2 regions of the Lactiplantibacillus plantarum genome follow, and region 2 is predicted to be linked to the other one. Evidence: riboswitches for the same ligand, from Rfam matches in the RefSeq annotation. Region 2 holds a riboswitch; the other holds the start of a gene.

Region 1 (5,287 bases), 410 kb from region 2:
CCGAACGCGGCTATAATGCCTTAGTCCCGCTGATTAAATTACTCAATGAAGCCAATGACTACTTTGAAACGATTCCGGCAGGCGAGATGGGACCGGTCAGATTTAACATTGACGTGTTAAACGGTGGGGACCAAGTAAATTCGTTACCCGATTTAGCGACTGCACTCGTTAATGTGCGGACGATTCCGGAATACGATAATGACCAAGTGACCCAAAAATTAACGGACCTGATCGCGGCATATAATCAGCAAGGTGCTGACATTAAGATGACCGTTATCATGAATGAGTCACCAATTGCAACCACGGCTGATAATCGGTTAGTAAAGTTAGTGCAGGCCATTGGCAAGCCTTATGCTGGCCGCGATGTTGTCGTTGCCTCAAGTCCGGGAATTACCGATGCTTCTAATTTGGCTAAGCGTCAACCAGCCGCTTTTCCCTTTGCGGTTTATGGACCGGGTAATATGACCCAACATCAGGTCAATGAAAGTTTACCAAAACAGATGTTTTATGACTTTATTGCAATTTATCAACAGCTGTTTACACGTTTTTTGGCCGAGTAATCGGTGTTGATCGATCGTAAAATCAAAGACCCGCTGGCAGTCAGTGACTGTCAGCGGGTCTTTGAACGGTTAGTACCAATTTTCAGGTGCATGGGTCGGTGTTGAAAAAGCAACGGCAATTTGTCGCAGGGCTTCGTAAGTTTCGGCGGTATTTACCCCTAAAATTGTCGCCATTCGTTGTTCACTGGTTTCAAAGAAACGTTCGATCTTGGTGGCTAATTGGCGGGCCTTGGGTGTTAGGAGTAGTCGTTTGTAGCGACCATCGTCCTTTGCTGGCACGCGAATGAGTAAATCAGCGGCTTCCATTTTGGAAACGAGGCTGGAACAGGTTGCTTTACGAATATTGAACTCTAATTCTAAGTCCCGTTGGAAGAGGTCGTGATGCTGTTCATTGTTGGCAATAAAGTTGATCGTACTGATTTGCATGCCAGTTAGTCCCAGTGATTTTGCATAATGGTCTGAGTCCCTGGCTAATGCATTGTTCGCTTTCTTAATCATGATTCCTAATGAATCTTGCATGGGAGGACTCCTTAATGATATTATGGTACGTATTCTAACTAAAGTGAATTATAAGAACTAATTGTTAAAAAGTCAATTAAAATAGGACTTAAAATTTTGAAATAGTGTGCTAAAATAGTTAATTAGTTCGTATTCGAACTATAGGTTAAGGAGCTGATTTTAAGTATGGAAAAACGTGTTGACCTCAAATTGATTCTTGCAATCGTGGCTGCCGGATTACTTTCATTTTGCGGAGTGATCGTGGAGACTGCGATGAATATCACTTTCCCTAAGTTGATGCGAGAATTTGCACTCAATACGGCGACGGTCCAGTGGATGACCACGGCTTACTTGTTAGTAGTTGCAATTATTGTACCAATTTCGGCGTTTCTGAAACGCCGTTTTCGCACTAAAACGCTGTTTGTGACAGCCAATTTATTGTTTATACTGGGATTGGTCGTTGACGCGACCGCGACCAGTTTTCCCGTTTTAGTCACTGGACGAATCATTCAAGGACTGGGAACTGGGATTGCTTTACCGTTGATGTTTAATATTATTATTGATTGGGCACCGGCACGGCAGAAAGGGACCTTGATGGGAATTGGCACGCTGATTACCGCAATCGCCCCAGCACTGGGGCCGACTTTTGGGGGCTTGATCGTTAGTTGGATGGATTGGCATTGGATTTTCGTGCTGCTGATCCCGGTACTCGTGATTTCACTTGTGTTAGGGCTATATGCGATTCGGCAAGCCCAGCCGACAGTTAAAGTTGGATTTGATGTGGTCGGTTGGCTGATGATCGTCCTCTTATTCGTTGGCTTTACAATTGGATTTAGCAAATTAGCCACGATTACCACGCAACCACTGATTTTTGTGGCTTGGCTAGTAGTCGGTCTGATTGGTCTTGTGGGGTTCGTTATCCGCACACGTCGAGCGGCACAACAGCTAATCAATCTGGCGATTTTTACCACAAAATCTTATGATTTGCACTTAATGGCGTACTTTTTGGTTCAAATCTGTGCCCTCGGGTTGGCCTTCATATTGCCCAACTACATCCAGTTAGTGAACGGCAAGAGTGCTTTGTTAGCTGGCTTGTTTGTACTACCTGGCGCGGCAATCGGGGCTGTTTTTGCCCCACTAGGTGGACGTATTCTAGACAGTCTGGGTGCAGCCAAACCAGTCCTAACGGGTTCAACAATTTTGGTTATTGCCATGGCACTGTTTACGGTGTTGGGGATGCACCTGTCAGGCGGTTTGATTTTAGCCATTTACATTTTATTAATGATTGGTATTGGCTTAACCATGGGTAATACGATGACGAGTGGCTTACAGCAGTTGTCAGCTGAGCATCAAGCTGATGGCAATGCCGTGTTCAATACCATGCAGCAGTTTGCAGGGGCCATTGGGACTTCAGTCGTGTCCGCCGTTATCACGTTAGTTCAAGTACAGACGACTGGAACTAGTGCGCATCGGACAGCGTTAGGGTCAACCATGGCGTTGGGGTTATTGCTGATTTTAGTGCTGATTGAATTGGGGACCATGATATTGGCAATGAAGACGCGTCAAGCTGGTCAACGATAAAAATGTTATAAAAAGATTGACATTGTTTTGAGAAGGTGTAATCTTTAGTTGTTCAAAAGTTAATCGGCGATGACGTTCGCCACATAATAATTGATAATCAATTTGATGACGTCTACTGTTTGTTTTTCAGACAGTAGGCGTCTTTTCTTTTTGGTTAAGAAGGAGAGATTGATATGGAAAAACAAGTTATTGAAACGGTAAAGGCTCGCGAAATTTTTGATTCACGGGGTAATCCAACAGTTGAGGCTGACGTTATTTTGTCAGATGGGACGCTAGGACGCGCGGAAGTACCATCGGGAGCTTCGACTGGAGAAAAAGAGGCAGTTGAATTACGCGATGGTGGTGATCGTTTAGCCGGCAAAGGTGTTCTTAAGGCTGTTAATAATGTTAATACGGTCATTAATCATGCTTTACATGGTGCTGACCCGTTTAACCAAGCCCATATTGATCAAATCATGATTGACCTAGATGGTACGCCTAACAAAGCGCGTCTGGGTGCGAATGCTATTTTGGGTGTTTCAATGGCAACGGCACGAGCGGCGGCAAACGCATTACAGCAGCCGCTTTATCGTTACTTAGGTGGCACTGATTTAGAGCTACCCCAAACATTTCATAACGTGATCAATGGTGGGGAGCATGCAGATAATGGCATTGATATTCAAGAATTCATGATTACACCGGTCGAACGAACCAGTTTTCGGGACGGTTTTGAAAAGATCGTGAATACTTATCATACTTTGAAAAAAGTTATCGAAGATGCCGGGTACACGACTGGTTTAGGTGATGAGGGTGGCTTTGCGCCTGATCTTAAAAACTCAGAAGAAGCCTTGCAAATATTACATGATGCGATTATTAAAGCTGGTTATACACCTGGTAAAGAAATTGCGATTGCTTTTGACGCGGCGGCCTCGTATTTTTATAATCGAACGACCCACAATTATGACTTTGAAGGCAAAACGTACACGCCGGCAGCTCTTGGCGATTATTATCTGCAGTTATTAGCGAAATTTCCAGAAATCGTTTCAATTGAGGACCCATACGGGGAAGAGGACTGGGATAACTTTGCAAGCTTTACAGCTGCTCATGGTGACCAGCTTCAGATTGTGGCTGACGATCCGGTTTGCACTAATCCGCAATTAATTCGGCAAGCAATTCAGCGGGGGATGGCTAACAATATTTTAATTAAATTAAATCAAATCGGGACCGTTACCGAAACTTTGGCCGCGATTCGGCTAGCTCGCAAAAATGGTTATGCCACGATGATGTCACACCGATCTGGCGAAACTGGTGATACTTTCGTCGCTGATTTCACAGTGGCCACCAATGCGGCTCAGCTAAAAGCTGGTGCGCCAGCCCGCTCTGAACGCGTTGAAAAATATAATCAATTATTGCGGATTGAGGAAGAATTAGGTGCTGACGGTGCTCGGTTGGCACACTTCCCAAATAACGTGATGTTTGACTAATTATTTGTGATAAACCTGATTCGACAGTTAGGTTGCCAGTGGTGCTTGTCAAATTCGAGGTGCAGACATGATTGAAGATTTAACGGAGCAACAAGCAGCCGCTAAACTAGCGGCAGATGGATTTAATGATGTCCCAGAACCAACGTTTAACTTTTTTAAGGCCGTAGTCAGTCGTCTATGGGAACCATCGGCATGGATTTTGGAGGGAGCCTTAGTTATTGAAGTTGTTTTGGGTAAAGAAATTCAGGCTGGCTTTATTGCGTTAATGCTGGTCTTTGCAGCCGTCAATGGTGCAATTCAATCGCGACGTGCGGCCTTGGTTTTACAGGAGCTGGCGCATCAATTGACGCCAACCAGTTCGGTACGTCGTGCTGGTCATTGGCAGTTGATTGATGCGAAGGCTTTAGTTGTGGGTGATCTGATTAGTTTACAGGTAGGGAGTGTAATCCCGGCTGATATTCGTGTGTTGACGAATCCAATTTATACGGATGAAAGCTCAATAACCGGTGAATCCGTTGCAGTTATCCATACGTCGGGTGAAACGGCCTTTGCAGGCACAATGGTGGTAGCCGGGGAAACTTTAGCACGCGTACTGGCGACTGGAAGTCATAGTCGGGCTGGAAAAACAGTCAGTTTGATTAATCAAAACAATGCGCCTGGTCATTTACAACGATTATTGGGTAAAATTATTGGTTATTTGGCATTGTTAGATAGTGCTCTAGCACTCATCATTGTTGGGATAGCGTTAATTCGCCATGCAGATATGATTCAGATGTTACCGTTTCTAGCGATGCTGTTCATTGCGACGATTCCGATTGCAATGCCGTCAAGTTTTGCAGTTGCAAATTCGGTAGAAGCCCGTGAACTTAGCCGGCAGCGGATTCTGGTCAGTGAATTAACGGGTATTCAGGAAGCTGCCAATTTGAATTTATTACTTGTTGACAAAACGGGAACGATAACGACAAATCAGCCGCAAGTCGTGCAGTTTAAAAATTTGTCGGCCAGATCAGATCAGCAATTGTTGCGGTTAGCAGCTAGCGCGACCGATTCGCGACATCCTAGCGTGGTGGATCAAGCAATTGTGAACTTTGCTCATCGCTATCAGTTGAAACGGCTGCCACAGCAGGAATTTAAGCCATTTGATGCAAGTGTTGGTTATGCCGAAGCGCTAGTTGGTGAAGCGCC
Region 2 (5,287 bases):
ACGGTGCTAATTTGACCTGGCGTCAATCCTCGATGAAGTGCTTCGTATAAAACACCCATTCCAAGGGTCGTCCATCCAATCGCTAAAACACCAGCAATTTTACTCAAACGGCGTAGGTCCCAGCGCTCAGGATGGTACGTAATGTGAGTGCGGTCGGTCCCTAAGACGAGGGTGACACAGTCGTTTAAGATAGCTACCAGAATCATGGCATTCAGACTTAACGGAATCAGTTGCCAAATCAAGAAGCCCAATGTGAGTAGCATGGTTAATTCGGCTGTTCGTGACAACTTGGTAATTGTCCAAGTCATCATGCGTTGGTAAACACGATGACCGCTATCAAGAATCTGAATGATTGGTGTCAATCCGGGTTTCAGCAAGACGAGTTTGGCAGAACGCTTGGCGAGATCTACGGCATTTTGAACGGCGATGCCCACGTCAGCCTGTTTTAAAGCTGGGGCATCGTTGACACCATCGCCGGTCATGCCCACGACGTAACCTAACTTTTGAAAACGCTGAACAATCGCTAATTTATGTTCTGGAATAACTTCTGTAATTCCAGCCAATTGTTGGGGGTCCGTATCGGCCGTCAATGTGTTGAATGGCATGACATTACCGGTTAGGCCCACTTGCTGTGCGACCGTTGCCGCTGTCTTCTGGTTATCCCCAGTCAACATAATGACTTTGACACCGCGATCAGTAATCTTTTTGATTGCTTGCAGACTGTCTGGCCGTGGCTGGTCTTCAACGATGAATAAAGCGACTAACTTATCGTTGACTAGTAATGCAACGGTACGACCGCGGCTAAAGTCAATTTGGTTCGTCAATTTTGAAGCATCTTGATCAAGCTGATACAGGCGTTGGTAAGCGCCTAGCTTGATATTAATGGGCTGATCGGCCAGCACCGTTCCTTCAGAATAACCACGCTGTGAATTAAAAGGCTCGAAGTGTGCGGGCACTTGTACATTCACAGCTTGCTGACGGGCATAGTTGAGAATGGCAGCGTCAATGACACTTGCATTTTGTTGATTAGTAGCACTAGTAGCCCAGCAGATTAGTTCGCGGTCAGAATATTGGGAAAAGTTATGCATTGCGACGACCGTTGGCTGATTGGCAGTAATCGTTCCGGTTTTGTCGATCAGTAGCAAATTCAGATTGGCCGCAGCTTGGATACCAGATAAATCACTGACTAAGATGTGTGTTTGACCTAACTGTTTGGCCTCCACTGAGTTGGCCACTGCAAAGCTGGAAGGCATTGCGATCGGAATTGTCGCGATAAACAGCATCGCCAGAAATGGCAACATTGTAATCAAGTTAGCACCACGTATTATTGCGGTGAGAACCAAGACAATCGCCAGCACGGTGTCCAAAATGGCCAGATAACCAATAATTTTGCTGAGTAGCTTTTGAAGCTGACCGGGTGCGGATGACTGGTTGATCAAACTAATTGTTTTGCCAGACCGACTATGCTTTCCCGTACTAACGACGACTGCTAATCCGTGCCCACTCTTGATTTCAGTGCCAGCATATACTAGTTCCCCAGCTTGATGACGAATTGCACGTGATTCACCACTGATACTACTTTCATCGACTTCTAGTGTGCCATCTAACAATTGAACATCCGCGGGTAGTAGATCGCCATTGTTCAAACTAATAACATCGTTAGGGACGATTTGGGTTGCTGAAACGTGTTGCCAGTGATTATTTCGTTTGACAGCAACCGTTAAGGTCAATTGATTCGTTAATGTTTTAAGAACTTTGTCAGAGCGCCATGCTTGAATAGCGCCCGTGACAGCAGCAAATAGGAGCATCAAAACAATAAAACCAGCTTGAATCGTTTTACCCAACAGGATTTCAACGAGTAGGGCAGCTTCAAGAATCCACGCGGATGGTTCCCATAGCCGAGTAATAACGGCGTGACGAAAGCTAAACTGGCGTTGAGGAACCACGTTGGGCCCGTATTTCTGCAAACGTTCTTGTACTTCAGTTGTTGTGAGCCCCATTAGTATGTTTGTGGGTGCTTGCATGATAATCACCTCTGTTTGGTTGCTCCGTCAATTGCGATTTTAGAGGTCGTGATCGACGTCATCTGGAAAATGCGCTAACCGGGTGCCTTCTGTACCAAGTGCTTCTTCGATTCGTAACAGTTGATTGTACTTTTCAACACGTTCTGAACGAGCAGGGGCCCCAGATTTGAGTTGTGCGGTGCGGGTTGCAACAGTAAAATCAGCGAGGAAGGTATCACCAGTCTCTCCAGAACGATGGGACATCATTGTTGCGTAGCCATTTTTGCGTGCTAAGCGAATTGCTGTCAGGGTTTCAGTGACCGTTCCAATTTGATTTAATTTAATCAGAAATGTGTTGGCCATCCCCATCTTGATAGCTTTGGCGAAGAGTGTAGGGTTGGTGCAGACGTTATCGTCTGTCACGATTTGAACCCGATCACCATATTTTTGGGTGAACTTAACAAAGTTTTCCCAGTCATCTTCACTGTAAGGATCTTCGATAGAAATAATCTCGGGAAATTGGCTCAATAAGGTGGCATAATAATCACTTAATGCTTCTGGTGAGAGGTGCCGACCTTCAAAATCGTATTGCTTAGTTTGGGTATTGTAGAAGTAAGAAGCAGCGGCGTCAAAAGCAATCGCAATTTCCTTGCCGGGAACGTAGCCGGCCTGTACAATTGCGTTATGCAACATCTGTAGTGCGGCCTCGGAGTTATCTAAGTCGGGTGCGAACCCACCTTCGTCGCCTAAGCCAGTTGTATAGCCTGCTTTTTCAATGACCTTTTTTAACGTATGATAAGTATTCACGATCTTCTCAAATCCGTCCCGAAAACTGGTGCGATCTACGGCAGTAATCATGAACTCTTGAATGTCGATGCCGTTATCGGCATGTTCACCTCCGTTGATGACATTATGGAATGTTTGTGGTAATTCTAAGTCAGTGCCACCGAGGTAGCGGTACAACGGTTGATGTGTCTCAGCAGCCGCTGCTCGGCAAGTTGCCATGGAAACCCCAAGAATTGCGTTGGCCCCTAAACGGCCTTTGTTAGGAGTCCCGTCTAAATCAATCATGATTTGATCAACTTTAGCTTGATTGAACGGACTGACGCCATGTAACGCGCCATTAATTTCTGTGTTGACATTATTGACAGCCTTGGAAGTTCCTTTGCCTTGCAGCCGTTGACCACCATCGCGTAATTCAACCGCTTCGTTAGTACCAGTTGAGGCACCAGAAGGTACTTCAGCACGTCCTAACGTTCCATCGGATAAAATAACGTCGGCTTCAACCGTTGGATTACCTCGTGAATCAAAAACCTCGCGTGCTTTAACAACATCAATTACAACTGACATTTTGAAAACCCCTTTCAAATTTTACGACCAAGTTGATAAAAAAAGACGTCTACTTTCAAAGGCCCCGCTAAGGTCCGATTGAAAGTAGACGTCATCAAATTGATAGTCAATTAGTTACGGCGAACGTCATCACCATTTATTTTTAACGGTTACAGCATACCGCGCTTGAAAAATAAACACAAGCGTTTTTCAACCATAAGTTTAAAACCCTTGATAATTCGCAGATGCGAAATGTTAATCAAGTTAAGCAACGGCACTAGTTGTATAAAAATGGCGAGCAGCGGTGCCTTTGCTTGCAATATAATCATCTAAATTAAAAACTACCTGTTCAAATAATAATGATGATTGTAATACCGCTGTTTGTTAGACAATATAGCTGGTCTCGTCTTTGAAGCGTCACGGTTGACTAGGAAAGAAATTCAACGTATAACCGATTTTTTCTACAACCAACATCCAATCTCGGAAACCTCGTCATGCCAGTGCTTGGACTGGCTCATAGTATCTGCTGGTAATGGGCCTGGTTGAAAACAATTTGCGTGATGTTTAGTTAATTAAATTTTTAATAAAAGCAAAGTGGTTAACGAAGGTCAGTGCGCGTGCTATACTGAAATCATTCTAGCGGTGATGGTGTTCACCGAACAAGCAGTAATGCTAATGACGACACCTACTTGGATTTAAGTCTAAGTAGGTGTCGCCATTTTTTATTGATTAGAATTAGTGAAAAGAGTTGAGTCATAATGCAGATGAGTCTGTTATTTTTAGGGCAACCACCAGTCGCTCGTCCCGCTACTGCAAGTTGTTTCCAAGATCTAAATTTGAATTTGATTTTCGAACAAATTCAGCAGGACTGTCCGGTACCAATCAAAGACATTTTTTATCAACCATTAACGACAATTGAAGCGGTGCAGCGTCGTCAGGCTATTTTTAGAGATTTGTTGCGACCAGCGGGGTATCAATTAATGGCACATTTTGTGACGGCTGCCGCAGAAACGGCCGCCAAAATCAAGCAGGCTCACCATGATTGGACGGCTGATCAACAGGCCGCCGATCTGTTAACGGCATTATATGAGCAACATGAGCAACTTGAAAAGCTTACAGAGGCGTTAGCACATTTTCAGCCCCAAAGTTTAGGACTACAAAAGTTACAGGCTGACCTCGATACTTATTTGCAGGCGCCTGCGACACAGCAGTTGCTGACAATGATGCGCACATTAACGAGCGCATTAGTACAAGTTCAGTTTTATTTAACAATCAATGGGCGGTATGTCCGTGTGACGACTAATCAGTTGGCTGCGTCAAATAGTGCTGAGGTTGCCACGAAGTTGTTTGGACCCATCATGACAGATCTAAGCGAGTTATACCGTCCCAATGCCAGTATTAAGACTGCCGAAGCAGTTAATGGGGATACTAGTCTGCAAGCAAATATTGTTGTTCAACTCCATAAGTTGTATCCAGCAGTATTTGCACAATTAACGACATTTTACCAACAATATCAGCAGTATACCGTTCCAGGTTATGAACAAGTCGTGACTGAGTTGAATTGGTATTTAGCGGTGCAACGTTATACGCAGCGCCTTGCCCGGATGAACCAGCTTAACTTTGTGCTTCCGACCCTTGTTGAATTAGGAGCACCAGAGCGGATTGAAGCAGGATTTGATCTGGAGTTGGCTTATGTTCAGGCTGGCAAACAAACAGCAGTCGTGCCCAATGACTATGTCTTGAATCCAAATGAGCAGTTTCTAATTGTGGCCGGACCCAATCAAGGTGGTAAGACAACGTATATTCGAATGATTGGTCAGGCCTATTATTTAGCAGCCCTCGGAATGCCCATCCCTGGCTCACGGGCAACATTACACCTAGCAAGTCATGTTCTGACACATTTCGAGCGTCAAGAAAAGGCAACCCAGTTGACGGGACTGCTCCAGCACGATATT

The links. A riboswitch is a leader RNA that binds a small molecule or an ion and turns the genes downstream of it on or off. The one in region 2 is predicted to bind fluoride.
Region 1: linked by a shared signal. The riboswitch ahead of eno (phosphopyruvate hydratase) and the one ahead of eno (phosphopyruvate hydratase) in region 2 are both predicted to bind fluoride.

What each region holds. Positions count from the first base shown of each region.
Region 1 is NZ_CP039121.1:1,782,901-1,788,187, reverse strand. It holds gene E5260_RS08245 (ArgE/DapE family deacylase) at 1-560, shown strand, start outside; gene E5260_RS08240 (MarR family winged helix-turn-helix transcriptional regulator) at 630-1,079, opposite strand; gene E5260_RS08235 (DHA2 family efflux MFS transporter permease subunit) at 1,245-2,639, shown strand; fluoride riboswitch at 2,696-2,761, shown strand; gene eno (phosphopyruvate hydratase) at 2,813-4,102, shown strand; gene E5260_RS08225 (HAD-IC family P-type ATPase) at 4,170-5,287, shown strand, end outside.
Region 2 is NZ_CP039121.1:1,368,750-1,374,036, forward strand. It holds gene E5260_RS06260 (HAD-IC family P-type ATPase) at 1-2,024, opposite strand, end outside; gene eno (phosphopyruvate hydratase) at 2,064-3,353, opposite strand; fluoride riboswitch at 3,432-3,496, opposite strand; gene E5260_RS06270 (MutS-related protein) at 4,091-5,287, shown strand, end outside.